DNA from 3 places in the Bacteroides sp. RCH18 genome. Region 3 is predicted to be linked to each of the others. Evidence: riboswitches for the same ligand, from Rfam matches in the RefSeq annotation. Region 3 holds a riboswitch; each other region holds the start of a gene.
The links. A riboswitch is a leader RNA that binds a small molecule or an ion and turns the genes downstream of it on or off. The one in region 3 is predicted to bind cobalamin.
Positions count from the first base shown of each region.

Region 1: linked by a shared signal. The riboswitch ahead of accC (acetyl-CoA carboxylase biotin carboxylase subunit) and the one ahead of ACHLI0_RS08560 (YncE family protein) in region 3 are both predicted to bind cobalamin.
Region 2: linked by a shared signal. The riboswitch ahead of ACHLI0_RS08050 (anaerobic ribonucleoside triphosphate reductase) and the one ahead of ACHLI0_RS08560 (YncE family protein) in region 3 are both predicted to bind cobalamin.

Region 1 is NZ_JBIPTC010000001.1:1,964,022-1,974,658, reverse strand. It holds gene ACHLI0_RS07890 (N-acetylmuramoyl-L-alanine amidase family protein) at 1-945, shown strand, start outside; gene ACHLI0_RS07885 (YeiH family protein) at 1,525-2,559, shown strand; gene ACHLI0_RS07880 (arylsulfatase) at 2,723-4,225, opposite strand; gene ACHLI0_RS07875 (acyl-CoA carboxylase subunit beta) at 4,388-5,923, opposite strand; gene ACHLI0_RS07870 (acyl-CoA carboxylase biotin carboxyl carrier protein subunit) at 5,944-6,453, opposite strand; gene accC (acetyl-CoA carboxylase biotin carboxylase subunit) at 6,474-7,985, opposite strand; cobalamin riboswitch at 8,122-8,327, opposite strand; gene ACHLI0_RS07860 (thioredoxin family protein) at 8,518-8,841, shown strand; gene pncB (nicotinate phosphoribosyltransferase) at 9,054-10,223, opposite strand; gene ACHLI0_RS07850 (hypothetical protein) at 10,309-10,637, opposite strand, start outside.
Region 2 is NZ_JBIPTC010000001.1:2,010,722-2,021,358, reverse strand. It holds gene ACHLI0_RS08075 (DUF5690 family protein) at 149-1,525, shown strand; gene phnX (phosphonoacetaldehyde hydrolase) at 1,775-2,560, shown strand; gene ACHLI0_RS08065 (2-aminoethylphosphonate--pyruvate transaminase) at 2,601-3,689, shown strand; gene ACHLI0_RS08060 (MFS transporter) at 3,851-5,263, opposite strand; gene nrdG (anaerobic ribonucleoside-triphosphate reductase activating protein) at 5,498-5,992, opposite strand; gene ACHLI0_RS08050 (anaerobic ribonucleoside triphosphate reductase) at 6,240-8,633, opposite strand; cobalamin riboswitch at 8,662-8,848, opposite strand; gene ACHLI0_RS08045 (hypothetical protein) at 9,012-9,899, opposite strand; gene rpiA (ribose 5-phosphate isomerase A) at 9,992-10,637, opposite strand, start outside.
Region 3 is NZ_JBIPTC010000001.1:2,126,630-2,137,266, forward strand. It holds gene scpA (methylmalonyl-CoA mutase) at 1-228, opposite strand, end outside; gene mutA (methylmalonyl-CoA mutase small subunit) at 230-2,131, opposite strand; gene ACHLI0_RS08545 (putative transporter) at 2,450-4,114, shown strand; gene ACHLI0_RS08550 (cytidylate kinase-like family protein) at 4,204-4,839, opposite strand; gene ACHLI0_RS08555 (TonB-dependent receptor) at 5,005-7,056, opposite strand; gene ACHLI0_RS08560 (YncE family protein) at 7,132-8,199, opposite strand; cobalamin riboswitch at 8,380-8,592, opposite strand; gene ACHLI0_RS08565 (GntR family transcriptional regulator) at 8,720-9,697, opposite strand; gene ACHLI0_RS08570 (glycoside hydrolase family 127 protein) at 9,864-10,637, shown strand, end outside.

The DNA of each region.
Region 1 (10,637 bases), 160 kb from region 3:
GAACTGAATAAGGCAAAGCTGGGGAAAGGGAATGTGTTGAAGCTGGGGGTAACGTATACTATTCCTCCTGTCAAGAGATCGGCGGCGGCTTCTGAAAGAACAACTTCGGGGAGAGATACTTCTGCAAAAAGAAAAGTTCCAACAGAGGCGGCTGATAAAGAGACCTCAGCAAGAAAACAACCCTCAAAGGTTTCGAAAATAGGAACCACTCTTCATGAACCTCTTTTCGGTAAGCAACTGGCGAATGTAAAGGTCACTTCCAACCGATTGGCAGGTGCCTGTTTCTATGTGGTCAGCGGGCACGGCGGTCCTGATCCGGGGGCCATCGGACGGGTAGGGAAGCACGAACTTCACGAAGACGAGTATGCCTATGACATTGCACTTCGTCTCGCCCGGAATCTGATGCAGGAAGGGGCGGAAGTGCACATCATTATTCAGGATGCCAAAGATGGTGTCCGTAATGACGCTTACCTCTCTAACAGCAAGCGTGAGACTTGTATGGGCGACCCGATTCCATTGAATCAGGTACAGCGTCTTCAGCAGCGTTGCAATAAAATCAATGCTCTTTATCGGAAAGACCGTCAGAACTATACTTACTGCCGCGCTATCTTCATTCATGTAGACAGCCGCAGCAAAAAAAAGCAGACGGATGTCTTTTTCTATCATTCCAATAAGAAAGCCGAAAGCAAACGGCTGGCAAACAACATGAAAGATACGTTCGAATCCAAATATGGAAAGCATCAGCCGAACCGCGGCTTTTCCGGAACGGTGAGCGGACGCAATTTATATGTACTTTCACACACTACCCCCGCTTCTGTTTTTGTCGAACTGGGGAATATACAGAATACATTTGACCAGCGGAGACTGGTGATGGATTCCAACCGTCAGGCCCTTGCCAAATGGTTGATGGAAGGCTTTCTGAAAGATTTTAAAGGGAGAAAATAAACTTCAATCTCTTTTTTTCGTGAACAAAACGAAAATCGGGATGTTATATATGTGCAAATCGCCTGATGACTGCTTGTAGGTATGCGAATATATATGAGTCAGTGAATATGCCTCCCCGGCATAACAGGAAGATTGCATAGTAGTTTTGTCGTGTTTTATTTTGTGTTTGTGTTGTGACGGTGCTGCGATGTGAATCGGGGTACCGTTTTTTTTGTTAAAAAGCCGTTTTAACTTCATTTTTTTCAGAACTCTTGTGAACAAAATCCGAATTGGTGCGTTATTTATTATGCAAATCGCCTGATAAAGCTTCTTATGGGTATGCGAATATAGATAAGTCAAGCAAGGTATGCCTCCCCGGCATTACAGGTAAGATTGCATAGTAGTTTTGTCGTGTTTTATTTTGTGTTTGTGTTGTGACGGTGCTGCGATGTGAATCGAGGTGCCGTTTTTTTGTTATAACCGCTTTGGGGGTATAACCAGGGATTATCCGACATAATAAAATTCTGTGATTCAGTCTGCCGGAAAATGTCTTCCTTTGCAAAAAAGAAATAATTTAGTATCACTTAAATCAAATCATTTATGTTCAATGAAAAGAGAAGCAGCATGCTGCACGGTGTCCTGTTGATAGCATTATTTTCTTGTGCTGCGTTTTATATTGGCGAGATGTCTTTTGTAAGAAGTATTTCTTTCAGTCCGATGATTGTCGGTATCATTTTGGGTATGCTTTATGCCAATAGTCTGCGAAATCACCTTCCGGAAACGTGGGTGCCGGGTATCCAGTTTTGCTCGAAGAAGATTCTGCGTATCGGTATCATTTTATATGGCTTCAGATTGACTTTTCAAGATGTCATGGCTATCGGGTTGCCGGCTATGCTGATCGATGTGATTATTGTGGCTGTGACTATTTGTGGCGGTATCTATTTGGGTAAATTGCTGAAGATGGACCGTGGAATCGCATTACTTACTTCCATCGGAAGTGGAATTTGTGGAGCCGCCGCCATTCTGGGGGCTGAATCGACCATCAAGGCAAAGCCATATAAAACGGCTGTATCCGTGTCTACTGTCGTGATTTTCGGTACTATTTCCATGTTTCTGTATCCTTTCTTGTACCGGAACGGATTTTGTGCACTGACTCCCGATCAGATGGGAATTTATACGGGGGCTACCCTGCATGAGGTTGCCCATGTAGTAGGTGCCGGAGATGCGATGGGAAACGGTATTTCGGATTCTGCCATCATAGTGAAAATGATTCGTGTGATGATGTTGGTTCCTGTGCTTCTGATTACTACCTATCTGGTGGCGAGAGCGAGGAAAAGACAAGTGCAGAAAGGGCAGAAGTTTCAGAAGATTGCAGTGCCCTGGTTTGCAATAGGTTTTATGGGTGTCATCGCTTTCAATTCTTTTGATTTGCTTCCTGCGCAGTTGGTGGCAGGTATTAACACACTGGATACCTTTTTGCTGACAATGGCTATGACGGCACTCGGAACAGAAACAAGCATCGATAAATTCAGAAAGGCCGGAGCCAAACCTTTCGTATTGGCTCTTTTACTTTATGTGTGGCTGGTAGTCGGCGGATATTTCCTTGTGAAGTATCTCACTCCTTATCTGATGTAAGGGAAAAACGTCTTCTTGCAAAATACTTATTATCACTTTCACCGCAAATTGTACAATCTTAGACGGATAAATAAAGTGTCAGTCACTGAGAACTTCCCATTTTATCTGTATGATAGATACAATTTGTGGCGAAAGTGATGCGTTTCATCCGGGCAGGCTATATTTATTGCTTTTCTTTCGGATAGTTAGGACCGTAAAGCATCGTTTTTTTGCGGACAACCAATTGACCGTCTTTCACAAATTCCTCTCCCCGTTCACTGAGGTGGCGGATCATTTCTGCACGCATTCCTGTCAGCAGCTTTTTATATTTCTTGTCGTTCACAGCATTATGCAGTTCTTTGGGATCTTTGGCAAGGTCAAACAATTGCTCTTCACCTGTATAGAAGTACCAGATATATTTAATCTTTCCGTCGGTCAAGGCACACCAATAGTTGTCATCACTGTAGCAAGTGGCATGTTCCAGATCAATGTATTTGCGCCATTCCGTTTCTGTACCTTTAGCCAGAGATAGCAGAGAGCGTCCGTCTATGTCGGTGGGAACGGAGGTTCCCGCTATTTCGAGGAAAGTTGGTAGCAGGTCACGGAGTTCTACGGGATTATCCACCTTGCCGGGAACGACTTGCGCTTTGGCTGGCCATTTAATAATATAAGGTATGTGCGTAGATCCTTCATACGGGTAAGTCTTTCGCCAGTGGTAGTGATCTCCCATCATATCTCCATGATCGGAAACGAAAATGATAAGGGAATTATCATACATTCCCTTGTCTTTTAAGGTCTGGAGGACACGCCCTATCTGTTCGTCTATGAAAGTGATGTTGGCATAATAATAGCGTTTGGAGTGACGTGCATATTCATTTCCGAAGTTGCCGTAGGGAGCATCTTTGGCTGCTTTTTCGGGGTCCAGTTCTTTAGCGTATTTCCCACACCAGTCACCAATGACGGGATCGGGAACCTGCGCATCCTTATACATGTCGAGAAAGCGTTGAGGCGGGTCGTACGGGCTGTGGGGACGGGCAAAGGAAACTTTCAAGAATAAGGGCTGATTGCCGTTATCATAATTCTGTATCATCTGACAAGCCATTTCACCGGTCCAATAAGTAGGGTGCAGACTTTCTTTCAGTTTATAGGTAGCTGCTCCGTGATCGTTCCATCCGATTCCGGTTTCATCCGGGTTCTTTCCCGGTGCCTGTATTTGAAACCATAAGCGATAGTCACTGATGAAATTCGGATCTTCCCGGCGTCCGCTTTCATCCAGCAGCGTTCCTTCGAAACCGTGTTTGATTCGTTGCGGATGCCAGTGCATTTTTCCGATACCGAAGGTATAATATCCGGCATCTTTCAGCATCTGAGGCATTTCGTGGTTGTACTTGGGGGCAACTTTACCGTATCCTAACAAGCCATGATGCCAGGGAGACTGTCCGGTCAACAGTCCGGCACGGGCAGGGGTACTGCTGGGACACGAAGAATATCCGTTCATAAACAACGTTCCTTCGCTTGCCAAAGCGTCCAGATGGGGGGAGATAACAGATTCATTACCCATGCATCCCATGGCGTCGCCACGTTGCTGATCGGTCATAATTAAGATAATGTGCGGTTGTTTTTGTGCATAGGCCAAAGATGAGCACAATCCGGCCGTGACGGCAAATGTACATTTCAGGTTAATCATATTTTCTGGTTTTTCATAATGTAATACTGCAAAGGTATAAAGTTTTATCTATTTTGCGTGAAAGCGTTTCTGCTTTTTATATGAAAAAAGAAACTGTTTCAGAAACAGGTGGGGGCACCTGTACTGAAACAGTCTCTTTTATTATAGGTAATCGCCTATAACTTATAAAGGCATATTTCCATGTTTTTTAGGCGGATTCGTCTGCATCTTGTTCTCTGTCATTTCCAGTGCCTGGATCAGACGTTTGCGGGTTTGTCTCGGATAGATGATTTCATCGATGAATCCCAGTTCGGCAGCCTGGTAGGGAGTGGCAAACTTTTCCTTGTAGGCTTCCAGTTCTTTACCTTTTGTCTCTGCATCCGCTTTGCGGAACAGGATGTTTACCGCACCTTCCGCACCCATGACTGCGATTTCCGCACTCGGATAAGCGAAGTTCACATCTGCACCTGTCTGTTTGGAGTTCATCACAATATACGCGCCGCCGTATGCCTTGCGGGTAATGACTGTCAGTTTGGGGACAGTAGCTTCGGCAAATGCATAAACGATTTTAGCACCGTGGCGGATGATACCGTTGTTCTCCTGCGTATATCCGGGAAGAAATCCCGGCACATCTTCGAAAGTAATCAACGGAATGTTGAAACAGTCGCAGAAACGGATGAAACGGCTTGCCTTGTCGCTGGCGTCAATGTCGAGAACACCGGCAAGGTAGGCCGGCTGATTGGCGACAATACCAACCGAACGGCCTGCCAGACGTGCAAAACCGATGATGATATTCTTTGCGAAGTTAGTCATTACTTCGAAGAAATAGCCGTTATCTACTACCCGTTCGATGATATCCTTCATGTCGTATGGTACATTCGGGTCTGCGGGGACGATGGTGTCGAGTACGGCATCTTCACGGTTGGTCTCGTCAGTACAGTTCTGCTTTTTCGTTTCGTCCATATTATTCTGAGGCAAGAAGGAAAGCAGTTCGCGAATGCTCATCAACAGTTCTTCTTCGGTATTGCACATAAAGTGAGTGACACCGCTTTTGCTGCTGTGTGTCATGGCACCGCCCAGTTCTTCTTTGCTTACCTCTTCGTGAATCACAGTCTTTACCACATCCGGACCTGTCACAAACATGTGACTCTTTTCTTTCACCATAAAGATGAAGTCGGTGAGGGCAGGAGAGTAGCAGGCGCCTCCGGCACACGGACCAAGAATAGCCGAAATCTGAGGAATCACTCCGCTTGCCATTGTGTTCTGATAGAAAATATCCGCATAGCCGGAAAGGCTTTCAATTCCTTCCTGAATACGTGCGCCACCGGAATCATTCAGCGCAATTATCGGAGCACCGTTCTTCAATGCCAGTTGCTGCACTTTCACAATCTTTTTCGCATTCGAAGCGGACAGTGAACCTCCGTAGACTGTAAAGTCGTAGGCATAAACAAATACCTGGCGCCCGTCAATCTTTCCATAACCGGATACGATGCCGTCTCCCGGAATCTTGTTTTTGTCCATGCCATAGTTGGTGCAGCGGTGAACCATCAACTTGTCCAGTTCAACAAAAGTACCTTTGTCGAGCAGCATTTCGATGCGTTCGCGGGCAGTCATCTTTCCGCTTTCGTGTTGCTTTTCAATCTTTTCCACGCCCCCACCGAGGGAAGCGATGCGGTCACGTTCCTGGAACGTGGCGTATGCTTTATTTATTTCTTCCATGATGCAATCCGTTTTTAGTATTATACAATCGGCTCTAATGTTATTAATGTCTGGTCACCGGTGATGTTGTCGCCTTCCTGAACCAGAATTTCCTTGATGCGGCAATCTGAAGTCACTTTGTAGTTGCTCTGCATTTTCATGGCTTCGATGACGATGACGGTATCTCCCGTTTTCATTTCCTGCCCTGCCGTAACAGGGATTTTCACCACCTTTCCCGGCATTGGGGAAGTGATGCGGTCGTTCTGTTCGTCTTCGCCTTTCTTGCGCATACGCAGATACTTTGCCTGGCTGTCCACGATTTCAACATTGAAACTGCTATAATGCGTATTTACCTTATAGCTTTTACCGTTTTCGCGGCGAATCAGTTGTGCGTTTGCGCTGCGACCGTCCATCAGAATATTGCAGGTGCCATTTTCGGCCATCACAACATCTGCTTCAAACGGTTTTCCGTCAATGGTAAGTACCACTTTATTGTCTTCCTTGCTGACGAGCTCTATTTCCGCTACGCGGTCTCCTATATGAATTTCCATAATTGAATGCTGTTTTTAGTTTAGATACGAAGTACACCTTTGTGCAAACCGAATTCTTTCCATTTGCTGATGGGACGGTTGTCCGTTGCGTCACCTCTGTTTTCTTCAAGATTCATCAGATAATCCATGTAGGCAGCAATCATGGCAATGTTTTCGGCACGTTCGCTGGTGCGCATGATGCATTGTTGCAGATGCTCGCCGTTCTTGGTGATAAAACCTGTGTCGTAATGGCCTTCCACAAAGTCCGGAGTGTCCATGATGGCACGCAGGTAGCTGATGTTGTTCTTTACCCCTGTCAGTTTATACTCATGGAGTACGCGGCGCATCCGTTCGATGGCATATTCGCGGTTGGTAGCCCATACGATCAGTTTGCCGATCATCGGGTCATAATAGATCGGGATTTCGTATCCTTCGTACACGTAACTGTCGATACGAACACCGATTCCGTTCGGTTCTGTAATCTGCTTGATGATTCCCGGGCTCGGCATGAAGTTCATTTCCGTGTCTTCGGCACAAATACGGCATTCGATGGCATGGCCGCGTTGTTGGATATCTTTCTGTTTCAACTGGAGCACTTGGCCGTCGGCAACTTTGATCTGCTCTTTCACCAAGTCCACTCCGACCACTTCTTCCGTAATCGGATGTTCTACTTGCAGACGGGTGTTCATTTCGAGGAAGTAATAATTGCGATGCTTATCAACCAAGAACTCAATCGTGCCTGCACCGATATAGTTGACCGCTTTGGCGGCGGCTACCGCCTTTTCACCCATATCTTTACGCAGTTCGGGCGTCACGAAAACCGATGGCGTCTCTTCCACAATCTTCTGGTTGCGGCGTTGTACGGAACATTCGCGTTCGCACAGGTGAATCACGTTTCCGTGTTTGTCGCCCAGAATCTGAAATTCAATGTGATGAGGTTCTTCCACGAACTTCTCCAGATAAACGGTATCGTCGCCAAACGAAGAAAGTGACTCGCTTTTGGCAGTCGTATAAGCCTCTTCCACCTCTTCCGCACTGTGGATAAGGCGCATACCTTTTCCGCCGCCGCCCATAGATGCTTTCAGCATCACCGGATAACCGATCTTGTTGCAGAGTTCTACGGCTTCTTCCACACTTTTCAGATTCTCCTGTGTGCCGGGAACGACAGGGACTCCTGCCTCGATCATTTTAATACGGGCGGATATCTTGTCGCCCATTGCCTCCATCGTTTCGGGGTCCGGTCCGATAAAAATAATATTTTCTTCTTGACAGCGTCGGGCGAAAGTCGCGTTTTCGGACAGGAAACCATATCCCGGATGAATAGCGTCTGCATGGCATTCCTTTGCCACTTCGATGATTTTTTCTATATTCAGATAACTCTCTTTGGATGCTGCCGGTCCTACGCAATAAGCTTCGTCGGCATAGAGCACGTGCTTTGCGGTCCGGTCTGCTTCGGAGAAAATAGCGATACTCGTTATCTCCATCTCCCGGCAGGAGCGCATCACCCTTATGGCAATTTCACCGCGATTGGCTACTAAGATTTTTTTTATCATACTTTACTCAATTAAGTACATACTTATTTAATGCCTTCCCATCTTCACAGACATAGTCCATCCGACAGAAACACAGTATTTTCTTGATTTGGGGCTTAACAAATGATGTTCTTTCTCCTAACCCACGAGGCAGAAGAACGCTTTACGCGAAGTGGCAGGTCTTCTGACTGACTCTTGTCTTATAGTGCCTTCCCAAAATAACATCAGTGGCGATAAATTAGTTCATTAATAAGACATTGTATAGAGCTTCACAGCAGCGGGACTGTACGGGATTTACACCCGATTCCCTTTTAATCGTTGTCCGTTGGACACGGACTCCGAACCATTTCGGGGGGCAAAGATAAATAAATATTGAATACTGTGTTCTGTTTTTGCACGAAAGTTTCAGTTTTGTGCAATGAATGCTCCGGCAGATTTCCTCTCCTTTACTTTTCCAATAGAACTAAATCTCTGTGTATTAATGTTTATGTGTTAAACCTTCCTCTTTTTGTATTGTTAAGACTCCCACTAATTAATTAAAAGGAGAATCGATATGAAAGAAAAGAAAATAGCTCGTGATACGAGAAACAGAGAGAAACTGGCGGGTGATGACTGGGTAATGGCAGAATTTTATGCAACGTGGTGTCCTCACTGCCAGCGTATGCAGCCTTTGATTAAAGAGTTCAAGAAAGAGATGGAAGGGATAGTCGAGGTAGTACAGGTAGACGTAGACGAGGAAAGTGATCTCGCTAATTTTTATACTATTGAATCCACTCCTACATTCATTCTTTTCAGAAAAGGTGAACAGCTCTGGAGACAATCCGGCGAACTGACGCTGGAAAGATTGGGAAGAGCAGTCAAGGAGTTTAAATCTTGAAAAAGTATTAATAAAAAGGGATGTTTTTCTATGAAAGTTTTAAATCGTGTTATAAAACATACTTTTTTATTTGGATAATTTGCTAATAACACAGAAGTACGTATCTTTGCACTGTGTTTTTCATAGTATTAGATTTAAGGTTAACAAAGGTTGGAGCAAGGCGTTGCTCCTTTTTTTATGCCCGTACCCCGGCTTTCTGTTCAGAGCGGTCTTTATTTCGCCAGCCTCAGTTCGTATAGGCAAGCCTGTACTTCCTCCGGACTGCCTGTATGCTTTCCTTCGTCATCCGATAGTTTGATGCATTTTCTCCATTCCTGATTGACATTCATTTTGCATTGCGTGAGTTTCATGACAATGTTGGAAGGGGTAAATCCTGTATCATTCGTAAGATTGGTGCCGATTCCGAAGGAACAGCGAATCTTGCCCTTGCAGTATTCCTGAATTTCCAGTGCTTTCGTGAAGTCGAGAGCGTTGCTAAATACGATTGTTTTGGTAGTGGCATCAATGCCCAGTTCTTTATAGCGGGCTACCAGCTTATCGATAAAATCAAACTCATTGCCGGAATCGCAGCGCACTCCGTCGAATAGCTTGGCCTGCTTGCGGCTGAGATTGCTCAGGAATATTCCTGAAGTATAAGTGTCGGACAGCGCAATGCCCAAATCTCCGTCGTATACATTCACCCAGTTTTCGAGCGCCATATAGTTGGCGTGCTTATATCCGAACTGTGCCCCATGAAACATGAACCACTCATGCGGATGAGTTCCCATCATTTTCATGCCGTACTTCATGGCAAAATAGCAATTGGAAGTTCCGGTACAGTATTTGGCCGTATCATTCAGCCGTTTGATCACCGTCTCCTGTACGTCGATTGAGAATCTTCTCCGCGTGCCGAACTCTGAGAAGCGGAGTTGGTGCTGATTGGACAATTCCACTTTCTCCGACAATTTGCAGAGTATCTCGCTCATATCGGGTACGTTGCCGAAAAACTTGTTTTTGATTTCGGATACGATGGCGAGCAGCGGTACTTCATACAGTGTGACTTTATAAAGAAAATCGCTGACTTCAATATGCAGCCGCCCCGTTGTGTCCAGATGAATATCGATCTTGTCCGGATCAAAACGGAAAGAAGACAGCCATTCCCAATAGACTCTCGGAAGAAACCGGCAATTGCGTGTCATGTATTCCAGTTCCTCTTCCGTAAGTCTCAACCGGCTGAGTTTGTTGAATTCGCTTTTGAGCGCTTCCAGAAACTCTTCGGTATATTCAGTTTCGTTTCTGTCGTTGAAACTGAAAGTACCCATTGCGTAAGGGAATAATTTGATATAAGCGTACGAGGTGGTAAACTTATAGAGGTCTGTATCCAGTAGTGTTCTTACAATCATACCGTTTATTCTTTAATATGTAAAACGTTGTAAAGTTAGTATTTGTTGGACAATCCTACTGATTAATTGGCAATAATTCCTTCTTTTAGTAAGTTAATCCCACTTTTAGGGTGATGGAGTGGTGAGACAGTTCTTCCTTGAATTCAGTATGGAAATATTCATCGGTCCGCTGTTTCAGCCTTTCCAGTTGCTGTATTTCATAGCCTAAGGCAATATTCATTTTTAGTTTTTGAGTGAGCTTTACCTGTGCTCCTACAGATGGTGAAAGATAGAATCCGCCATTGGTTTCTTTGGCAGCCGCCAATGAGCCGCCGATGTTGCATTCCAGATAGGGAGTAAGTTTCTTTGGTCGCGTCATGAAGAACTGTGCATTGGCATACAGCGGAATAAGAGCTTTTTCATAGATGGACAGTC
Region 2 (10,637 bases), 120 kb from region 3:
CTAATGTATTATGAATATATTGCATGAATATTACATTAATATTACACCCCGCCGGAATGCGAATATATACGATATGATTCATTGAAATTCATTTTTTCACTCGTCCGGCCCCCCTACTTTTGCACCGGAAACAAAAAAATGACGAATCATGAATTTCAAAGAAAAACTGTCGCCCTCGGCTCAAAAGAAACTTTCCGACTTGCTCTTTATCCTCTATGCGGGAGGAGCGGCACTGCTGTCATACTCATTGGTTTATGCGCTTCGCAAACCGTTCACTGCCGCCACATTCGACGGCATGGAACTGTTTGGCATGGACTATAAGATAGCGACCAGCATCATCCAGATTTTCGGATACATGGTATCCAAATTCATCGGGATCAAACTTATTTCAGAACTGAAGAGAGAAGGCCGCCTGAAATTCATTCTTGTCTCCATTTTGGTTGCCGAGCTCTCTTTGGTTCTTTTCGGATGCCTGCCCCGTCCGTTCAATGTGCTGGCGCTGTTCTTCAACGGCCTGTCCTTGGGATGTATGTGGGGAGTGATTTTCAGCTTCCTCGAAGGAAGGCGGGTGACGGACTTGCTGGCTTCCCTGTTCGGACTGAGCATTGCGGTGAGCAGCGGAACGGTGAAATCAATCGGGCTCTTCGTAGTGAATACGCTCAACGTGAGCGAATTTTGGATGCCTGCGCTCATCGGTGCGGTGGCATTGCCCCTGCTGGCAACGCTGGGCTATATCCTCGACCACCTTCCCCGACCGACAGCCGAAGATAAGGCGCTGCGTGTGGAACGTGTGACGCTCGACAAACGGCAGCGTTGGGAACTGTTCCGCAACTTTGCCCCCGTGCTGACGCTGCTTTTCTTTGCCAATCTCTTCCTGACCGTGCTTCAGGATGTGAAGGAAGATTTTCTGGTGAAGATTGTCGATGTGAATGCCGCAGGCTTCTCCTCGTGGATATTTGCCAAAGTGGACGGTGTGGTCACGCTGATTATTTTAGCGGTTTTTGCTTCCCTTGCACTGGTCAAGAGTCATGTGAAGGTGTTATCCATCCTGCTCACGCTGGTTATTGCCGGAGCATTTACACTCAGCTTTGTCGCGTTCAATTATGAGACGTTGCAGCTTTCTCCGCTGGCGTGGCTGTTCATTCAGAGCCTCTGCCTTTACTTCTCGTATCTGAGTTTTCAGACGATCTTCTTCGACCGGTTCATTGCCTGTTTCCGCATCAGGGGGAATGTCGGTTTCTTTATTGCGATGATCGATTCCATCGGATATACGGGTACGGTGCTGGTGCTGCTTTTCAAAGAATGTTTCAATCCGGATTTGGACTGGCTGGAGTTTTATAACACGATGGCGGGGACAGTCGGAATTGTTTGTTGCACGGCATTTACGCTCTCTTTGCTGTATATGATACAGCGTTATCGAAAAGGAAAACGACAGGAAGAGGTGATGGATAAAGAGCTTGCTACGGGCTTGATTCCTGTTACCGAGCCTGCTGTACAGTCGTTCAGAGCGCAGCGGGGAATCTGAGAAAAAGAACTTAAATAGAACTGAATCAATAAATTACTTATGTTTCTTAAGTATTCTGCATAGCTTCTCCTCCTTTTGGAAGGAGGAGTCCCCGTAGGGGGAGGTGGTAGGTGTATGCACAAGTATGTTGTATACACAGATAGGCGCACCTACCACCCTGGCTTTCAGCCACCCCTCCTTTCCGGAAGGAGGGGAAACCATACGGGATACAAGTACATGCGAAACTTATATAAATTATATAAAGCAAGAATGAAAAAGATTAAATGTATTATTATGGATTGGGCGGGTACAGCTGTCGATTACGGATGTTTTGCTCCTGTTGCCGCTTTTATAGAAGCATTTGCGGAAAAAGGGCTGGTGATTGACGTCGTACAGACCCGCAAACCGATGGGATTGCCGAAAATTCAGCATATCCGTGAACTGCTCTCGATGCCCGAAGTGAATGAACAGTTTGTTGCCCGCAATCAGCGTGCATGGACCGAAGAAGACGTGGCAGAGCTGAACCGTCTTTTCGAAAAACACCTGTTTGCTTCGCTCGAAAATTATACCGATCCTATTCCGGGTGTCATCCCGACATTGGAAAAGTTGCGTGCCGAAGGACTTAAAATCGGCTCCACTACCGGATATACCCGTGAGATGATGGATGTCGTTCTTCCGGCTGCACAGGCAAAAGGCTACCGAGTGGATTATTGCGCTACTCCGAATCTGCTTCCTTCCGGTCGCCCGGCCCCTTACATGATCTTTGAGAATCTGACGAAACTGGCGATTCCCAGCCTTGACGCAGTGGTGAAAGTAGGAGATACGATTGCTGATATTAAGGAAGGCGTCAACGCCAAAGTGTGGAGTGTAGGCGTCATTCTCGGAAGTAACGAGATGGCATTGACTGAAGAAGAAACGAAGTCGATGCCCGTCGATGAATTGGAAGCCCGCATAGCGGAAGTGAAAGAACGGATGCTGGCCGCAGGCGCTTCTTACGTCATCCGCACAATCGAGGAATTGCCCGCATTGATTGATCAGATTAATGCCGACAGATAAGTTTAAAAAGAACATCATTTATTTTAAAAGGAACTTCATTATGAAACCATATTTATTATTAACTCCCGGACCGCTAACCACTTCAACCACTGTAAAAGAAGCCATGATGACCGACTGGTGTACATGGGATGAAGATTACAACCTCGGCATTGTAGAGGAACTGCGCAAAGAACTTGTCTCCCTTGCCACCGCAATGACAGAAGATTACACCTCAATCCTTTTGCAAGGCAGCGGCACTTACTGCGTGGAAGCTGTACTCGGTGCAACGATCACTCCCAAAGATAAACTCTTGATTTGCAGCAACGGAGCATACGGAGACCGTATGGGAAATATTGCCGAATATTATCATCTCGATTACGATATGCTGGCTTTTGAAGAAACGGAGCAGGTATCTGTAGAATATGTCGATGACTATCTGAGCCACAACTCGGATGTGACTCATGTTGCCTTCGTGCATTGTGAAACGACTACCGGCATTCTGAACCCGATCAAAGAACTGTCTCACATCGTCAAGATGCACGGCAAAAAACTGATTGTTGACTGTATGAGCAGCTTTGGCGGCATTCCGGTGGATGTAAACGATTTGGGAATTGATTTTCTGATCAGCAGTTCCAATAAATGTATTCAAGGTGTGCCCGGCTTCGGCTTTATCATCGCCCGTCGCTCGGAGCTGATGCGCTGCAAAGGAGTTGCCCGCTCGCTTTCTCTGGACATCTACGATCAATGGGAAACCATGGAAAAAGGACACGGCAAATGGCGTTTCACCTCGCCTACTCACGTGGTTCGTGCCTTCAAACAGGCTTTGACGGAACTGATCGAAGAGGGCGGAGTAGAGGCTCGCTACCGCCGTTATTGCGAAAATCACCGCATCTTGGTGGAAGGCATGCGCTCTCTCGGTTTTGTCACTCTGCTCGATGATAGCTTGCAGTCACCGATCATCACTTCTTTCCTCTATCCGCATGACGGTTTTGACTTTAAGGCTTTCTATTTGGCGCTGAAGAGCAAAGGCTTTGTCATCTATCCGGGAAAGATTTCGAAGGCAGATACGTTCCGCATCGGAAATATCGGTGATGTGCATCCGGATGACTTCCGCCGCTTGGTAGAAGTAATTCGTGAGACGGAATATTAATCTGTATATATCAATAAGACTGTCTGTTATCCGGAACCTAGTGAGAGATTTTCTCTTTGTGTGTATGTGGGAGGAGATTTTTCGCTTCGCTCCCGATGACAGATCGTTTAGTTCGTCATAAGTCATTTATTTCTGTCCGTTATGACAGAAATTTCTGTTCGTCATGACTGATTCGTTTCTCTTTTCAGCGTAGACGGTTGCGACAATCGCAGACTGCTGACAATCGCCGCCACAACAGCAAACCCACTTCCGACCATGAGGCAGACCGCCGTACTCCGGTCGTGCACGACAAAACTGAAAAGCAACGCTACCAACGTAGTACCGAACGTTTGTCCCAGCAACCGTGCCATTCCCAGCATTCCACTTGCACCGCCCGAACGTTTCGTGGGGGCGGAAGAGATAATCGTACTGTTATTGGGCGTCTGAAACAACCCGAAACCGGCTCCGCAAAGCATCAGACGAAGAATTATACTGATATCGGACGACTCGGCAGTAAGCCCCGAAAGTGAAAAAAGTCCGACGGCAAACAAGGTCATCCCGATACTTCCCAATATCCCCGGATGAATGCGTTCCACCAGATAACCTGCCAACGGTGCCGTCACAAGAGTCGCCAATGGCCACGGAGTCAGCAGCAATCCTGTCATGACCTCGCTGTGACCCAACGTATTCTGAAGGAAAAACGGGAGAGATACCATGGCCGCCATCTGAGCGATAAACGAACAGATAGACGTCAGAATCGAAAGCCGGAAAATAGGTATCCGCAATAAGTCCAGCGGCAGCAACGGAGTCGTCTGAGTCAGCTGCCTCCGTACGTAAAACGTTCCTACGATGGCCAATATGATCAATTGCAGCACAAGGAAATCCATTTCCTCATGATGCGCGAATCCGTCCAGCGTATAAATCAGTAACCCGAATGTGACCGCATTGGCTATCGCACTCACGAAGTCAAACTTCCGCTTCGACCGCTCTTCCTGTCTCGGCAAATGCTTGATACCCAGCAGCAGTGCCGTAATCCCCAGCGGTACATTGATGGCAAACAGCCAGTGCCAGCTGGCTATCGAAAGTATGCCGCTTGCCACCGACGGACCGGCAGCCGCAGATATCGCTACTACCATCGCATTGATTCCCATTCCCCGCCCGATCTGGCTTTTCGGGTATACGTAGCGCAACTGCGCCGTATTCACACTTGTGATGGCCGACGCACTGAATCCCTGAAAGATGCGTGCAATCGTCAGCGTCCAGAATGAATCGGACAAGGCACAAATCAGCGAAGTGATGCAAAACAGACCAATGCCCGACAGGAACACTTTCCGATAACCGATAATCTCTCCCAAAGAAGAGAAAGACAGCAGCGAAACAACGATAGCCAACTGATAACCGTTTATAATCCATGTAGTTACAGCAGGCGAAGTTCCGAAATCGTGCGAAAGCGTAGGGAGTACGATGTTGATAATATTCACGTCGAGCACCGACATACAAAGTGCAAATCCGATGGAAACCACCGCCCAGATACGTCTCGGCATTGGCAGTCCATCGGTTTCATCTATAGAAGTGGTATTATTGGCTTGTATCATAAAAAAAACTTATTCTTGTAGAACCTTATTTTGTCTGTAAATGTAAACAAAACAAAGAAGTACGTGTTTCAATCTTCTTTGAAATATAAGTTTTTTTAGCGCAGGAGACAATGCTCGCAGCAGTTCGCAGTAGACCACGCCCACAGCAGTTCGTAGCAGACCACGCCCACAGCTGTAGCTCCCCCCCCACTAGACTAATACAAAACCTCCCCCACCATTATTACCTATAACCTATTACTTATTACCTATTCTCAATATCCTCTGATTGCTGCTTCCCCGAAATTCCAGATAAGGCGAAAAGAGCGCCTGTTCGAAACGCCCGTCCACCAGCACATCTATGTAGTCGAGCACAGCCTTCAAACGCGGATTAGCCAGAATCTCTTCGTACGTATATCCCGTATAGCACCAGATATTCAGCCCCGTTTCCTCCTTTACCCTTTTGGCAAAAAGCAGGAAAGCCTCCGGATTATAAAACGGATCTCCTCCCGAAAAAGTAACCCCGTCCAGCAATGGATTGGCTTTAATCTCCCGAATGATCGATTGAATCCTTTCCTCCGTCAGCAGTTCTCCCGCCCGCGGATTCCAGCTCTCCGGATTGTGACAGCCGGCGCAGTGATGAGAACACCCCGCAAGATAAATCGAATACCGGATGCCTTCACCGTCAACAATCGTTTCGGGATAAGTCGATAATAAGTGGAGAACTGAAAGTGGAGAATTGAGAGTGTTCATCTTAAAATAAAAATTAAAGTTTCGCATGTGCTGTATCCCGCGTGGATTCCCCTCCTTCCGAGAAGGAGGGGTGCCCAAAGGGCGGGGTGGTAGGTAGAGAAAAGGTATATTCCTTATTTAAAAAGGTAGACTCATTGTTTTTCCTACCACCTCCCCCTACGGGGACTCCTCCTTCCAGAAGGAGGAGAATCCATGCGGAAACAACTTACGAAACTTCAGTAAAAAATAAATGAGTGTCTTTCAACTTCTACAAGTGCTTCACACGATCCTTTTCTTCCGCCCGTTTGGCAGAGTTCCAGGAGCTGAGGTCACCTGTCAGGTATCCGGTGATACGACGCATACGTAAGATGTTTTCGCTCTGGCATACCGGACATTTATCGAAGATAACTCCTTTGTATCCACAGTTGTGGCAGGTATCCACCGGGTGATTGATGGAGCCGTAGCCGATGCCCTCGTCGTGCATGACCTTCACGATTTTCGCGATGGCACGTACATTCTTCTGAGCTTCCCCGTCCAGTTCCACATACGTAATGTGTCCACCGCGGGTGATAGCGTGGAAAGGAGCTTCGCGCCTGATCTTTTCGGTGATGCTGATCGGTTCCTTCACATCCACATGGAAGGAATTGACGTAGTAGTCGCGGTCTGTCACTCCGGGGATTTTGCCGTATTTCCGGCGGTCTATCTTGGTGAAACGTCCCGAAAGTCCTTCGGCAGGCGTGGCAAGTACGGAATAATTCAGGTTATATTTCTCTTTATATTCGTCTACCACTTTGTTCATTTCCATTACAGCTTCGTACAACGTGTCCCATGCCTTCTGACTGTGTCCGTGACCTTCTCCGTAAAGTGCCACCATTGCATTGTGTCCGCCGATAAAGCCGATGCCCAGCGTACCGCTGCGTAACGCATCGCCCACTTGCTCGTTCGGATTCAGTGCGCCGCCGCCTTTCCATACGTCATTTCCCATCATGAAGGGGAACTGGCGTGCCAGTGCGGTGCGTTGATACTGGTAGCGCTCGTACAGCTGATCGGCTACAAGAGTCGCCATATTGTGTACCGATTCTATGAAAATTTCTTTCGCTTTCTGTTCGATGGCATCCTTGTTGCGTTCGCCTTCAATCAGATTTTCCGCCTTGATGCGTGCCTCGATGGCGAGACGCGGCATGTTCAGCGTGGTGAATGAAAGATTTCCGCGTCCCAAAGATGATTTTTCTCCTGCCACATTCTCAAATACACGGGTGCGGCATCCCATCGTAGCCAACTCGTAGATATATCGTTTCGGATCGTCCGCTTTCCATTTCTCGTTCTTGTTGAAAGGCGTGTCCAGGAACATGAAGTTCGGGAAAAGCGCTTTCGATGTAGTCTGACAAGCTCTTAGCAGCAGATCGAAGTTCGGAGCTTCGTAAGTTCCCCGCATGGCGTCTTCGATGTTTTCCGCACCCATCGCTTTCTCGAAGTCCTTTTCGGAGTAAGAAACTCCGTCCTTTACTTTGAATATCTGGATCGGGAATACGGGGACTTCGCCACGTGTTCCGAGTCCTTCGATGGTGGCTTTCAGCAGTTCCTCGATCACGAGGCGGCCTTCGGCGGAAGTATCCGTTCCGTAGTTGATGGAGCTGAATACCACTTGGTTACCTCCACGGGAATGCATGGTGTTCAGGTTGTGGATAAATCCTTCCATTGCCTGATGCGTATCCTTCTTTGTCTGCTGGTACGCTTTCTCTGCGATGCGTGTCAGGTGTTCCTTGTCAATAATGATTTGCAGGGCTATCAGGGCGATGCGCAATGTCTCGCGTTCTGCTTCGGTCGATTTGATAGAAGGCAGATGTTCCTTGATTAAGGTACGGATTGCTTTCTCGTCCGCCTGTGTTCCGTTTTCCATCGCCACGTAGAAATTGATGAACGAAGCCAGATGTTTGCGGAAAGACTTTGCCACCCCTTTTGCCATGAAGAAGTCGAAGGCGGGGATTGCCTGTCCGCCGTGCTGCTCGTTCTGGTTGGTCTGGAAGATGATGGTGGCAAGCGTAGCATAACTTTGGATGCTTTGCGGCGTGCGGATGCTGCCGTTCTTGGTGCGGAAGCCACGTTCAAAGAGATCGTCCATGTCATATTGGATGCAGGTGGTCGTCTTTGTAGGGTAATAATCGAGGTCGTGAATATGGATATCGCCCAACTGGTGCGCTTCGGCAAAACGTTTCGGCAACAGATATTTATAGGTGTAGTCTTTGGTGACTTCCGATGCGAATGTCATCATTTGTCCGGCAGGCGTGTGGCTGCTCATGTTGGCGTTGCTCAGGTTCACGTCGTTCTTGTCGATGGCGACGATGCCGTCCATTACGTGCTTCATCTGGGTTTTCTTGTCCCGCTCCGTGTTCCGCCATTCGCGGTAGATGATGTACTTCTTGGCCACTTCGGGGCGTACCTTCATCAATGCCTTTTCTACTAAATCCTGAATTTCCTCCACGGTGATCGTGGGGGTAGTGAACTGACTGATTACACTCATCGTGACGTCAGCAATCAGTTGCTGCTCGTCCTGAATCCCTGTCGCACTGAATGCTTTACCGATCGCATTCTTGATCTTACTGATAGAGAAATCTTCTCTTTTACCATCCCGTTTGATGATACAAATTTCCGCGTAGTTCATAACTTTAACTCCCGAAAGTGATTAATAATATGTTTATTTGACTCCGGCAGGTCTTCTGACTTATCCCTCCCCCGCAGCGCCTTCCCACATCTGCCGATGCAGTGACATAGTGTGCGGATTCACAGAGAATTACAGCAGCGGGTACTGTCGCCGATTTGCACAGCGTTCCCTCATTGACTAAACCTCTTTTTAGTTCCGAAACCGGATACAAAGATAAAGGATATTGTGATAGCTTGGATAGGATTTAACATTAAATTTTGGGGAAACTTTTCTTTCTGCCTGATACAGAAAGTTTTCCGTTTTGGAAAACTTTTAAGTTTTGTTTTTAGAAAAAGTTTCAGCTTTCTTCTCTTTTAGAGTGTTCGGACGATCTGCTTTTTACTCTCTTCTCTTCTTTGTTTTTTGATAAATCAGTGATGCATAGCGCTCAAAATAGGAATCGAGAGTTTGCATACGTTCGGCGTTATTCATTTCTTTCCATGTCGGAAATGACTGGCAAAGAATCTCTACTGCGAGACTGTCTTGCTGGTCTTTCAGCGGGATGATTCCTTCTGAATTTTGAATGCATATATTTCCTTTTTCATCTGTTCCGCAATAAGGATGATGATCCCAAAGAGAAACGTCACGCCATACTTGTATCCCCTTTTTTTTGTGTTGGAAGATTCTATATTCTATGGGTAGTACTGTAAGAGAATCTACACAAGTATAAAAGGTCAGCATTACCATTTTCTTGTTTGGATTGAACATACATAAATTCAGAGGACGCGTTTTGATGCTCATCTTTTGATAATCGTGTTGCATGATCGCAATGCTATCCGGCAATTTCTGTTGGTAGCGCTCAATGAGTTCTTTGATTTGCGGACGCAGTTTGCGGGGAATGTAATAGCTGTTGTGTCCGAAATTGTTTTCATCAATGAACGTATATTGTTTACTGCTGATGTAGTATCCGCTTCTTTCGTCTTTATCGTTTTTTATGTCTATGAAGATACCTTTTTGGGTAAAATTGGGATAAGAGGATCTGTGAAGTGGCTTGGTTCCTTTAAATACCCAATTCAGCTTTTCCATATCTTCTTTTTGTAATGGGGTACTTTTCTGGTCAGCGAGTCTTTCTGAGGTCAGAAACATATACGAGAAAGCAGAATAAACGTTTGCGGCGTCCTGCTCATCAATTGTCGGTACATTTTTGATGATACCTTGTGCTTTTGTCTCCTGCGAAGTTATTAAGCATCCGACCCACAAACAGATTGATAATAGAAGTTTTCTCATAAATATTTTATAGCAACGGTTTTTGTTGTTACGTCAGTTAAGCGTGTAAATTTATGAAATAAATCTGAATGTGCGGTCTTTTTTATTTTATATTATCTGGCTACAACTACCTCAATGTCGTAATTGATGAAAAGTCCGCTTTCAATAACGCCCGTGATTGTTTTCAGCTGTTCTTCCAGCAAAGCGTCAATATAATGGAAACGGGTGTCGAGGATAAAGTTTCCGTTTTCTGTCAAAATAGGACCGTCTTTTCCGTGGGCGGGACGTAGTGATATTTCGGAGGCCCTCAGTCGGTACAGTTCTTTTTCGACGTATGACAGTGCATGCGGGAACACCTCTATCGGTATGGGGAATTTGCTTCCCAAGGTATTGACAAGTTTGCTGGGATCGACGATAATGAAGGTTTTTCCGCTGCTTCTGATCAGCAGCTTTTCTTGGAACATGGCTCCGCCACGTCCTTTTATCAGGTTGTGGTCGGGGTCTACCTCATCCGCTCCGTCGAATGTCCAGTCGGGGCGTTTGTCCCAAAGGGTGGTCTGTGGGATGCCCAGTTGTATGCAAGTCATGGAGATTTCCTGGGAGGCGGGAATCACTTCCAGATGCAGGTATTCTTCATGAATCCGCTTTGCCAGCTCAAACAAAGTGAGGTAGACAGTGGAACCGGAGCCGGCTCCTATCACGTCGCCTGCTTTGGCTGTGGTGGCGATCTCACGTGCCACACGTTCTTTCGCTTCTCTG
Region 3 (10,637 bases):
GCGAAGAGTGTACATCACTGAATACGGACCACGCAGATAAGGAGGAAGTCCGGCAGCATAGCCGAGGTGTTCCATTCCTTCAAGGTCCTCTTTTGTATAAACAGGCTTCACGTCAATGTGTTCCGGTGTATTCCAGTCAGCGGAAATACCGTTAGCCTTTTGCCATTCAGCACCGTTAGCGGGCTGAAATGCAGCATATATATCTAAGTTTTTAAAATCTTTTCTCATCTTACTTCAATAGTTTGGCGTTAAACTCTTTCAAGGTATCCAATACGTTGACACGCACGTGGATGAAGTTCTCGATACCTGCTGCCTTCAGTTCATCCATACAGGCAGGAGCACCTGCTACGATAAACATAGCACGGCCGTTCAATGCATGGTATGCCGGAACCGCATATTCCGCATATTCGTCATCGCTTGAACAGAGGACTACAATGTCAGCTTTAGCAGCCATAGCAGCTTCTACTCCGGCTTCCACCGTTTCGAATCCGAGGTTGTCAATAACTTCATATCCGGCACAAGCGAGGAAGTTGCAAGAGTATTGCGCACGTGCCTGACGCATAGCCAGATTACCGATAGTCAGCATGAACGCTTTCGGTCGTTTGCCGGAAGCCTCCGTTTCAAGGCGTAATGCCTCAAATTCGCTGGCAGCACGGTCGAATACCAAAGTATCCACATCTTTCTCGCAAGTATGAGCATCACCTCCGCAGCAGCATTTAGCTTCTATCGGCTGTTTCTCGCCTGCTTTTTCATTGAAGTTCGGGAACTGGTTGGTACCCAGCAGCACTTCGCGACGTTGAGCAACTGCCTTATGCCGGGCCTTGTTGCTTTCGTTCACTGCTGCCTGAACTGTACCGGCTTTCAATGCAGCATAGAAACCGCCTGCCTCTTCTACGGCAAGGAAGAGTTCCCACGCTTGTTTAGCGATAGACACTGTCAGGTTCTCGATATAATAAGAACCGGCAGCCGGGTCAATCACTTTATCAAAATGAGATTCTTCTTTCAGTAACAACTGCTGGTTACGTGCAAGGCGTTCAGAAAATTCATCCGGAGTCGAATAGGTCTTATCGAACGGAACGACTGTCATTGAATCCACACCTGCCAATGCAGCACTCATCGCTTCAGTCTGTGTACGAAGCAAGTTCACATGAGCATCAAACAAAGTAAGATTGAAAGTGGAAGTTTCGGCATGAACCGCCATCTTCGCAGCACAACGACATTCTCCATTAGCACCCTTATTGTCGCAATCACGCAGACATTCAGGATGGTAAGAAGCTACAATGTTTGCCCACAGCATACGTGCTGCACGGAATTTTGCGATTTCAAGGAAGTAGTTGGAACTGATACCGAAGTTGAACTTAATTTTCTTGGCTACTGTAGCAGCAGGGATACCTGCGTCTGTCAGCTGGTTCATGTATTCATTACCCCATGCCAATGCATAACCCAGTTCCTGAGAAATGTAAGCTCCGGCATTATTCAGCGAGATTGCATTTACATTCAGTACTCGATAGAAAGGAAGCGGTTGGATAGCTTCGATCAAGGCTTTGGCAGTTTGAACCATATCGCCTTTTTCTTTACCGCGAGTCAGCATCTTGTTAAAGAAGTCATAATTGACAGAACCTCTCAGTTTCTTCACGTCATAATCCTTCTTCTGGAAATAAGCTACCAGCAGACCGGCCAATTCAACTACATGTCCCTGACAAGTAGAGAAGTTCAGTTCTACACATTCAGCCTGAATATCATTCAACAATGTTTCAATGTATTCAGCATTAAGTTCTTTCGCTTTTACGTGGAAAGAAAGTGAATCTACACCTTTGTTCAGAATATCCAGTGCTTTGGCATTGGCTTCCTTCGGACATTCAACTCTGATTTCCTGGCGAACCAGCCACTCATTATTGCTCTTCTTGGTGCCTCTCAGATAGGGAAATTCTCCGGGAAGTGCATCTGTTGTTTTCAAACCCTCCAGATCTTCCATCCGGTAGAAAGGTTTCACTTTGAACCCTTCGTTTGTCTTCCAAACGAGCTTCTTCTCAAAATCAGCACCTTTCAAGTCGGCTGTAACCTTCTCCATCCATTGTTCGGTGGAGACAGGAGAAAAGTCTGAGAAGAGTTTTTCTTTTTTGTCTGCCATAGTTTATTTAAAATTAAAACAAGAATTAATATTGTCTTTATTTTTATTTGTCTCTTTCTAAATGTCAGTCGTTCGACTTGCAAATATAATTAATAAGTTCGAACGATTCCTCTTTTTAGAAAAAATTCGCACTACAGGTTACAGAGAGAAAATGAAGAATGATAAACTATAGAATGAAGAATCTCCATGCAACTTAAAGCTAAACGAAGCAAATTCCTCATTCTTCATTTTTAGTTCTCCTTTTATTTGATTAGCTCCGATGTAATGAGTAATTTTGCACCCGTTTTTAAAAGAACATTATAAAAACTACTAATATTTATGGATTGGTTACAAAGTTTATTGTGGGACCCTAGCTCCGTAGCGCACATTGTATTCCTCTACGCTTTTGTAGTGGCAGCCGGTGTGTATCTCGGTAAAATAAAGATATTCGGAGTATCTTTGGGAGTCACTTTTGTTTTGTTTGCCGGCATCCTAATGGGACATTTCGGCTTCACAGCCGATACACACATCCTACATTTCATCCGAGAATTCGGATTGATCTTGTTCGTATTCTGTATCGGTCTTCAGGTGGGGCCATCGTTCTTCTCTTCTTTCAAAAAGGGGGGAATGACATTGAACCTGTTGGCTGTAGGCATCGTAGTGTTAAATATTGCTGTTGCATTGGGGCTTTATTACCTCTGGAACGGTCGTGTGGAACTGCCGATGATGGTAGGTATCCTCTACGGAGCTGTGACGAACACTCCGGGACTTGGTGCCGCCAATGAGGCCCTGAACCAGTTGAGCTACAACGGACCGCAGATTGCACTGGGTTATGCCTGTGCGTATCCGCTGGGTGTGGTAGGTATCATCGGTTCTATCATCGCTATCCGTTACATCTTCCGCGTCAATATGACCAAAGAGGAAGAGAGCCTGAAAACTCAGAGCGGAGACGCGCACCACAAGCCGCACATGATGAGCCTTGAGGTACGCAATGAGTCTATCAGCGGAAAAACACTGATTGAAATCAAAGAATTTCTGGGACGCAACTTTGTTTGCTCCCGTATTCGTCACGAAGGACACGTAAGTATTCCGAACCACGAAACGATATTCAATATGGGCGACCAATTGTTTATTGTCTGTTCGGAAGAAGATGCTCCCGCCATCACCGTATTTATCGGAAAAGAAGTCGAACTGGACTGGGAGAAGCAGGATCTTCCGATGGTTTCCCGCCGTATTCTGGTTACTAAACCGGAAATTAACGGAAAAACGCTCGGTTCCATGCACTTCCGTAGTATGTATGGTGTCAACGTGACCCGTGTCAACCGTTCCGGTATGGACCTGTTCGCTGATCCGAACCTGATATTGCAGGTAGGTGACCGCGTAATGGTAGTAGGTCAGCAAGATGCGGTAGAGCGTGTAGCTGGTGTTTTGGGTAACCAACTGAAACGTCTGGACACACCGAATATCGTTACTATCTTCGTAGGTATCTTCTTAGGTATTCTTTTAGGAAGTCTTCCGATTGCATTCCCCGGTATGCCGACTCCTTTGAAATTAGGTTTGGCCGGTGGTCCGTTGGTGGTAGCTATCCTGATCGGACGTTTCGGACACAAACTTCATTTGGTGACTTACACCACAATGAGTGCCAACCTGATGCTGCGCGAAATCGGTATTGTGCTATTCCTTGCCAGTGTAGGTATAGATGCGGGTGCCAACTTCGTACAAACAGTTGTAGAAGGCGACGGCTTACTGTATGTAGGCTGTGGTTTCCTGATCACTGTCATCCCGTTGCTTATCATCGGTGCAATTGCAAGACTATATTATAAGGTAAACTACTTCACTCTGATGGGATTGATAGCCGGTAGTAATACGGACCCTCCCGCACTGGCTTATGCCAATCAGGTGACATCCAGTGATGCTCCGGCAGTAGGATATTCTACAGTTTATCCGTTATCTATGTTCCTTCGTATCCTGACGGGACAGATGATATTACTGGCGATGATGTAAAGCGAACTTAATTAAATAAATAAAGCCGGCTAAATTCTTTCTGAATTAGGCCGGCTTTATTATTATCGGGATTTTGTTTTCTTCTTCAATTACATTCCAATCTGTAGCTTTTTAGCCACAAACTCTTCCACAAATCGCACCGTCTCCTCAATTCCCAAAGAAGAGGAATCAACACACAAATGATAAGTAGCCGCTGCTCCCCATGTTTTATAACTGTAGTAATTATAATACTCCGAACGTCTCTTATCCGCTTTTTCTATCATCTCTTCCGCAGCTTCCTCATCAATACGATGCATCTGACACAACCGTGCGATACGATCTTCTTTAGTAGCCGAGATAAAGACATTTGCACAACGGGGATGTTCCCGTAAAATATAGTCGGCACAACGCCCGACGAACACACAGGATTTTTCTGCCGCCAGACGACGGATGACATCACTCTGCACCTTAAATAAAGCATCATTGCTCAGACAGTTGGTACATGGCATTGCCCCTTCACTGATGAAAGGAAAACGCATACCGAACAGTCCGCCGATAATGCCTTGCGAGGCCTTTTCATCTGCTTTTTCGAAGAACTCCTTACATAAGCCGCTCTCTTCGGAAGCCAGGTTGATCAGTTCCTTATCATAAAAGTCGATTCCCAAACGGGCTGCCAACTTCTCTCCTATTTCTTTTCCGCCGCTACCTAACTGGCGACCGATATTGATAACATAATTACCGCTCATAGTACATTTTGTTTTATGGTTTGATAGCAAACATACGACTTTTTTCCAAAAGATGCACCATTATACAAAAGTTATATTTAAAAGAAACAATCGGAAAGCATCCTTTTTCATATATACTCTGCCAATAATACATCTACATGGCACGGGAGTCCGGCTGTCACCCGCCTATTTTTTCTTCTTGCCCCACTTGGGAGTTATACCGATAAAGAACTCGAAGTTAATTCCCGGCATCGGACGAGATAATACTGAAAGATACTCTTCGTCAAAGAGATTATTGACTGTCCCTTTTAAGGATAAATCCGCCCAACGGAGTGAGAATCCTTTTTCAAGGGTCACGTTGCTCATAAGATAGGGTGGAAGATGTCCCGTATAGGATACAGCATTACTCGTCATTGTATAACGTTCGCTATAGTAACACCATTTATAAAGAAGCCCCCAACTGCGATATGTCAGCCTGCCTGATAATGTAGCTGAATATTCGGGTATGTATGGCAACTGCTTCCCTACTGACTGGTCAGCCTTGCTCGTAGGCTCACCTTCATTAATAGAAGGAGTCCACGCAAATGTTCCATTTAATCCAAGCTTCCATGCTTTATCAATCGCAACTGCATAATCAGCCTGTACTTCCACGCCATAGGCGTGTACTTTTTTAAGATTAACGGGTGAATAAAATCCCTTCGACGTAGGTAGCCAAATAATCCAGTCGTTTATATGTTGATCAAACCAAGAAGCCGAGCCGGATAATGTATAAACATTATCCTTACCCACAGAAAACGACAGCCCCGTTTCATAAGTAAATCCACTTTCATTATTCAATGCCGGATTGCCACCCGGCAAAAAATAAAGGTCATTCAATGTCGGAAAACGATAATTACGGGTAATAGAAGCCTTTGCCATTATATTGCCTCTTTTAGAAAGAACATAATCTACAAAAAAGGCAGGAATAATCGGTGCCCATTTAGTCCCGAACATTTCTCCCCGCAGAACCAATGACATACCCAACCGATTGACCGGTTGCCATTTTAATGAGACATTGCCCGACAACTCAACACGCCCTTTATCAAAATAAACAATAGAATCATTCTTCCTTCCCTGACCATACTTATCGTTCTTATTATCATCTCTATTCAGATCTTTATCCAAACTATTCACCAAATGCTGATGAGCCGACACACCCGCTGTCAAAAGGAGTTTATCTGAGAAAAAATACTCTCCATCCAACTGCCCGTAGAAAGTATTGACTTTACTACGCGAACGCGTCATTGTAGCCATTATACCATTTCCCAAATCCCGCTTATAGTCGTATGCCAACCATGTATGCACATAACCTCCCCTTGCCGATACTTTCCAGTTTTCACGCGTATGATCCCATGATAAAACACTTCGCAGTGTATGTTCCCGTTGTCGGTTCTCGAAATCCATAAGATCACCCTGATCGGTCGTCAGTAATGCCAGTTCACGGTTAGAATCAGTATACCACGCATTCAGTCCGAAGCGATCACCTTTACCCGTATTGTAATATACCTCCTGTAAAACGTGCAGATCTTTGTATGCGCCACTACGATTACGTTCTATGGGATAATACTGTTCGATTATATTATATTCATCATCATAAATATTCTCTTTCTTATCATGATTACGATATTTATAATCATTGGGCGACGACTGATAGACCGCCCGCGTCGAGACCTGCCAATGTTTATCTCCATACTTCAATTGCAGAAACTCATCGAAGGTACTAAATGAACCGATACCTTGAACATATTGCATTCCGAAGCCTTCTTGATGAGCAGGCACTGTAGATAATTTTACCAATCCTCCCAAACCACCACCAGCCATATTCACCGACGAAGTGCCATGCAGCAAAGAAGCGTCATCTATAAAATAAGATGGAATCATCGAAAAGTCAGTCATCCCCAACATCGGATTGTTGATACGCATACCGTTCCATGTTACCTGTGTATGTGAAGCGGACGTTCCCCGAAATGATACAGTAGAAAGCGTGGCACGTCCGTAGCTTTTTACAAAAATAGAAGAATTGAAAGTGAGTATATCCGCCATTGACAAGGCTATATTTTCCTTAAGCACAAGTGAATCAAATTTGGTCTGTTGCACACCTATATCTTTCATCGGGCGCTTTCCCAAAATTTCCACTTCACGAATGACAACTCCCTTTTCCGCCCAATTCTTATTGTCGTTGTGTTGTTGTCCACTCATTATGGATGGAAGTAATAAAAGAACTCCTACAAACTGCACTAATAATATATTTCTTCTCATATTCTTCTCTACCGATTACTTCCAACAAAATGCTCCAGGAATAATTCCAACATAAAACTCATCCACAAGTTCCCCATCCTCCGTATAGCGATAAATCATCCCCTGCTGTTGATAATCAATGGCGTCAGCCACATAGACATCTCCGTTTTTCGGACTAACCGCCAGACCATAATATTTCGTATCACGGTACTTGAGAAAAGGACGTACGGGAACACGTTCTTCATCGACAGACATACGCCAGATATCTTTGTTAATCCAGTAAAGCTCATCACCCGCACCATTAAGCTGTACTTCCGAAGGAGCATCTCCCAACTGAAACTTAAATTGTTTCTCTATTTTAAATGTCTCGGCATCAATGCGATAAAGCGACGGCTCCTCATATCCGTATGGACTTCCTTTATACCCTCCATCAGTAATCGTCCACATCTTGAAGTTCTTATCCATCACTAGAGAAGTAGGTTGTATACCTACAGTAAGCTGATCTACCACCTTGTCCGTTGTAGTATCTATCTTTAATATACGATTCTGATAAGACCAGCAATTCACATACACATACTTGCCATACTGCACCATTTGCTCTGTCGAGCCTGTTTCCATCGTCATATCCGGACATTCGATATATCCGGTTATCTGATAAGTTTTGGGATTGACAATAAAAATACGATAGTCCCATATTTGTGTAATATAGGCTTTCTCATCCGAAACAAAATGAATATAGCGTGGAGAAGTAAGTCCCGTTATGCGTCCCACCTCTTTAAATGTATTGGTGCTAATAGCGAAGACTACGTGAGAATTATTCACTACCACCCATCCAATAGTGTCCCGGACAATCATTGATTGTGCTACATCACCCAGCTTCATCGCATTAGCCCGGTAAAAGATCTCATTCTCCACCTTTTTCGTTTCCGGATCATAATAAGATAAGGTAGCATTACCGTATTGAAAATTCCCCTCATTCATAATGAAAAGTCCATCTCCTGTAGCCCTGAAAGGCTCCATCTTGCCATAATCCCATTTCATACAACCGACAAAAGCCGTCAGACAGAAGACAATAAATAAAACAGAAAGTAAAATTCGTTTCATAATTAAAAGTGAGAAAAGGTTATTAACTAACTTGTCGCATCACTCTTCAGACATCTGCCGGCAAATCAAGATTTGCGACAAATATCAAACATAGCATTTGTACCGACCGGTTGAATGAGGAATCAATTGAATATAGGAATGAACTATACCAGTTGATTTCTACCCGAAAACCCGCGGGTATAAATCTGCAGCGTCAAGGCAGGTCTTCTGACTCGTCCCCATTTATCACGCCTTCCCAGTGATGTCACCAGTGGCAAAGAATGTGATAAACTCATCTCCCGAAAGAGAGGACTTACAGCAGCAGGTACTGTCCCGGATTTACACCGGATTCCCTTTTCATCGTTTTGGAAGGTTAGACAACTCCAAATACGAACCTTGCAGGTGCAAAGATACTATAATTATACTTCACGCCTCACTTCTCCCCTGTCTTTTTTTAACAGGAACAAATCTGATGAACAGAATCTTTTAAAATGACGTCACTATGAACATGTATATATGATAAATATAGGATAGATAGTCTTTATAGTGAATTACGAATATTTAAATTCCAAGGATTCTCAATTGTCTCAATCGTTTTTTTATTAATAAGAGAAGCCATCGTGCGTCCCATCAATTTGAAATCAGTAGAAAGAGTAGTAATCCCTCCTGCCAGCACTTCTTTCAAAGGGGTATCATTATAAGATATAATACCGAAATCTTTTCCCGGAACTAACTGCTGACGGTCAGCCTGCTTCAACAAATTGACCAAGTCTCTATCATTAACAACCATAAACACCTCCTGCTTTACAATCTCCCTTCCCTGAATTTCGCCAATGCACTCATGCGTAAAGCCATGCTCTTTACAAAAAGCCCGTAATCCGTCATAACGTTCAAAAGGTTCTTTCGAATCTTTCTGAACCATTACAATATGCTTGTACTTTCGCAAGTTGGACAGACCATACACTAATGCTTCATAAGTATCTTTTTCAAAGTTCTGGAATACAGACGAATATTTCCCTTTCAATTCCGAGTGATAATGATCGAGTAGAAATACGTTTCCGGATAAACTCTCCAGTAAAGGACCAATATCGGCAAATTTGCCGGACATTATAATATAGGTAGTATATTTATGGTTTGCATTATTCACCAAAGTCTCAAACACCTTCCGATTATAGTTATGAAAATAAAGATCAACAGTAGCTGAATTGCCTACTGTCTCCATAAAAGAATTATAAATATCTTCTTTAAATTCATTGAACTCATTGAAAAGCAGAAATATATTGTGTTTGAACGGAACACGCGTACTTACGATATAATACCCGACTCCAGGATTCGATTTAATGATACCTCTCGATTTCAATTCTCGTATTCCGGAAAAAACAGTATCACGAGACAAGCCGTACATTTCTCTAAATTCATTAAGAGAAGGTATCCAGGCACCTTTCTTTAATCGTCCTTCATTAATCCCGTCGATCACATAATCAACTACCAACTTATATTTTGATTTATTGCTTTTCATCGTTCGTTATTTTTGCGCAAAGATACAAATATCACAGCCATACTGGTACGGAGTGGTATGTGTTTTACAACATACAGACCAGTTCGTACTAGTCAAAAAGAATATTCTATCTTTGCGGCAGATTCATCCTCATATAAATTAGAAAGTTAAACATAAAGTTAGAAACATGAAAAGTACAAATCTACTTAAATCCTTGGCAGTGATAGCAACACTATCCGGAACTCCACATAGCGCGGTACAAGGACAGACTGGGAAAGTACAATTTGCGGACATTGAAAACGTAAAAGTGAACGACGCATTCTGGAGCCCCAAATTTAAAACATGGAATGAAGTAACCATCAATGATGTACTAAACAAATTCGAGGGTAAACACACCAACACCCCGGAACAGCACAATGCTTTCTGTAATTTTGATAAAGTGGCCAAAGGTGAACGTGGCACACAGGGACACTTCGGAGAGCCGTGGTTCGACGGACTTATCTATGAATCGATTCGGGGTATTGCAGATTATCTGGTCATGTATCCGGATAAAGCACTGGAAACACGTATTGACAGATATATCGACCGTATCGAAGCAGCACAAATGACAGAACCAACCGGATACTTAGAGACTTATACACTTCTGAAAGAACCGGAACACCGTTGGGGAGACAATGGTGGTTTCCTCCGGTGGCAACACGACGTGTATAATGCCGGCATGATGATTGAAGCCGCTGTGCATTACTACAAAGCAACCGGAAAAACCAAACTGTTGGAAGTCGCCACCCGCTATACAAATTACATGGCAGACTATATGGGACCAGCACCCAAGAAAAATATCGTTCCCTCTCACTCCGGCCCGGAAGAAGCCATTATCAAACTATACTGGCTATTCAAAGAACAACCGGAACTTAAAAAACAATTATCAGTGTCCGTAAATGAAGACGCTTACTGGAAGTTA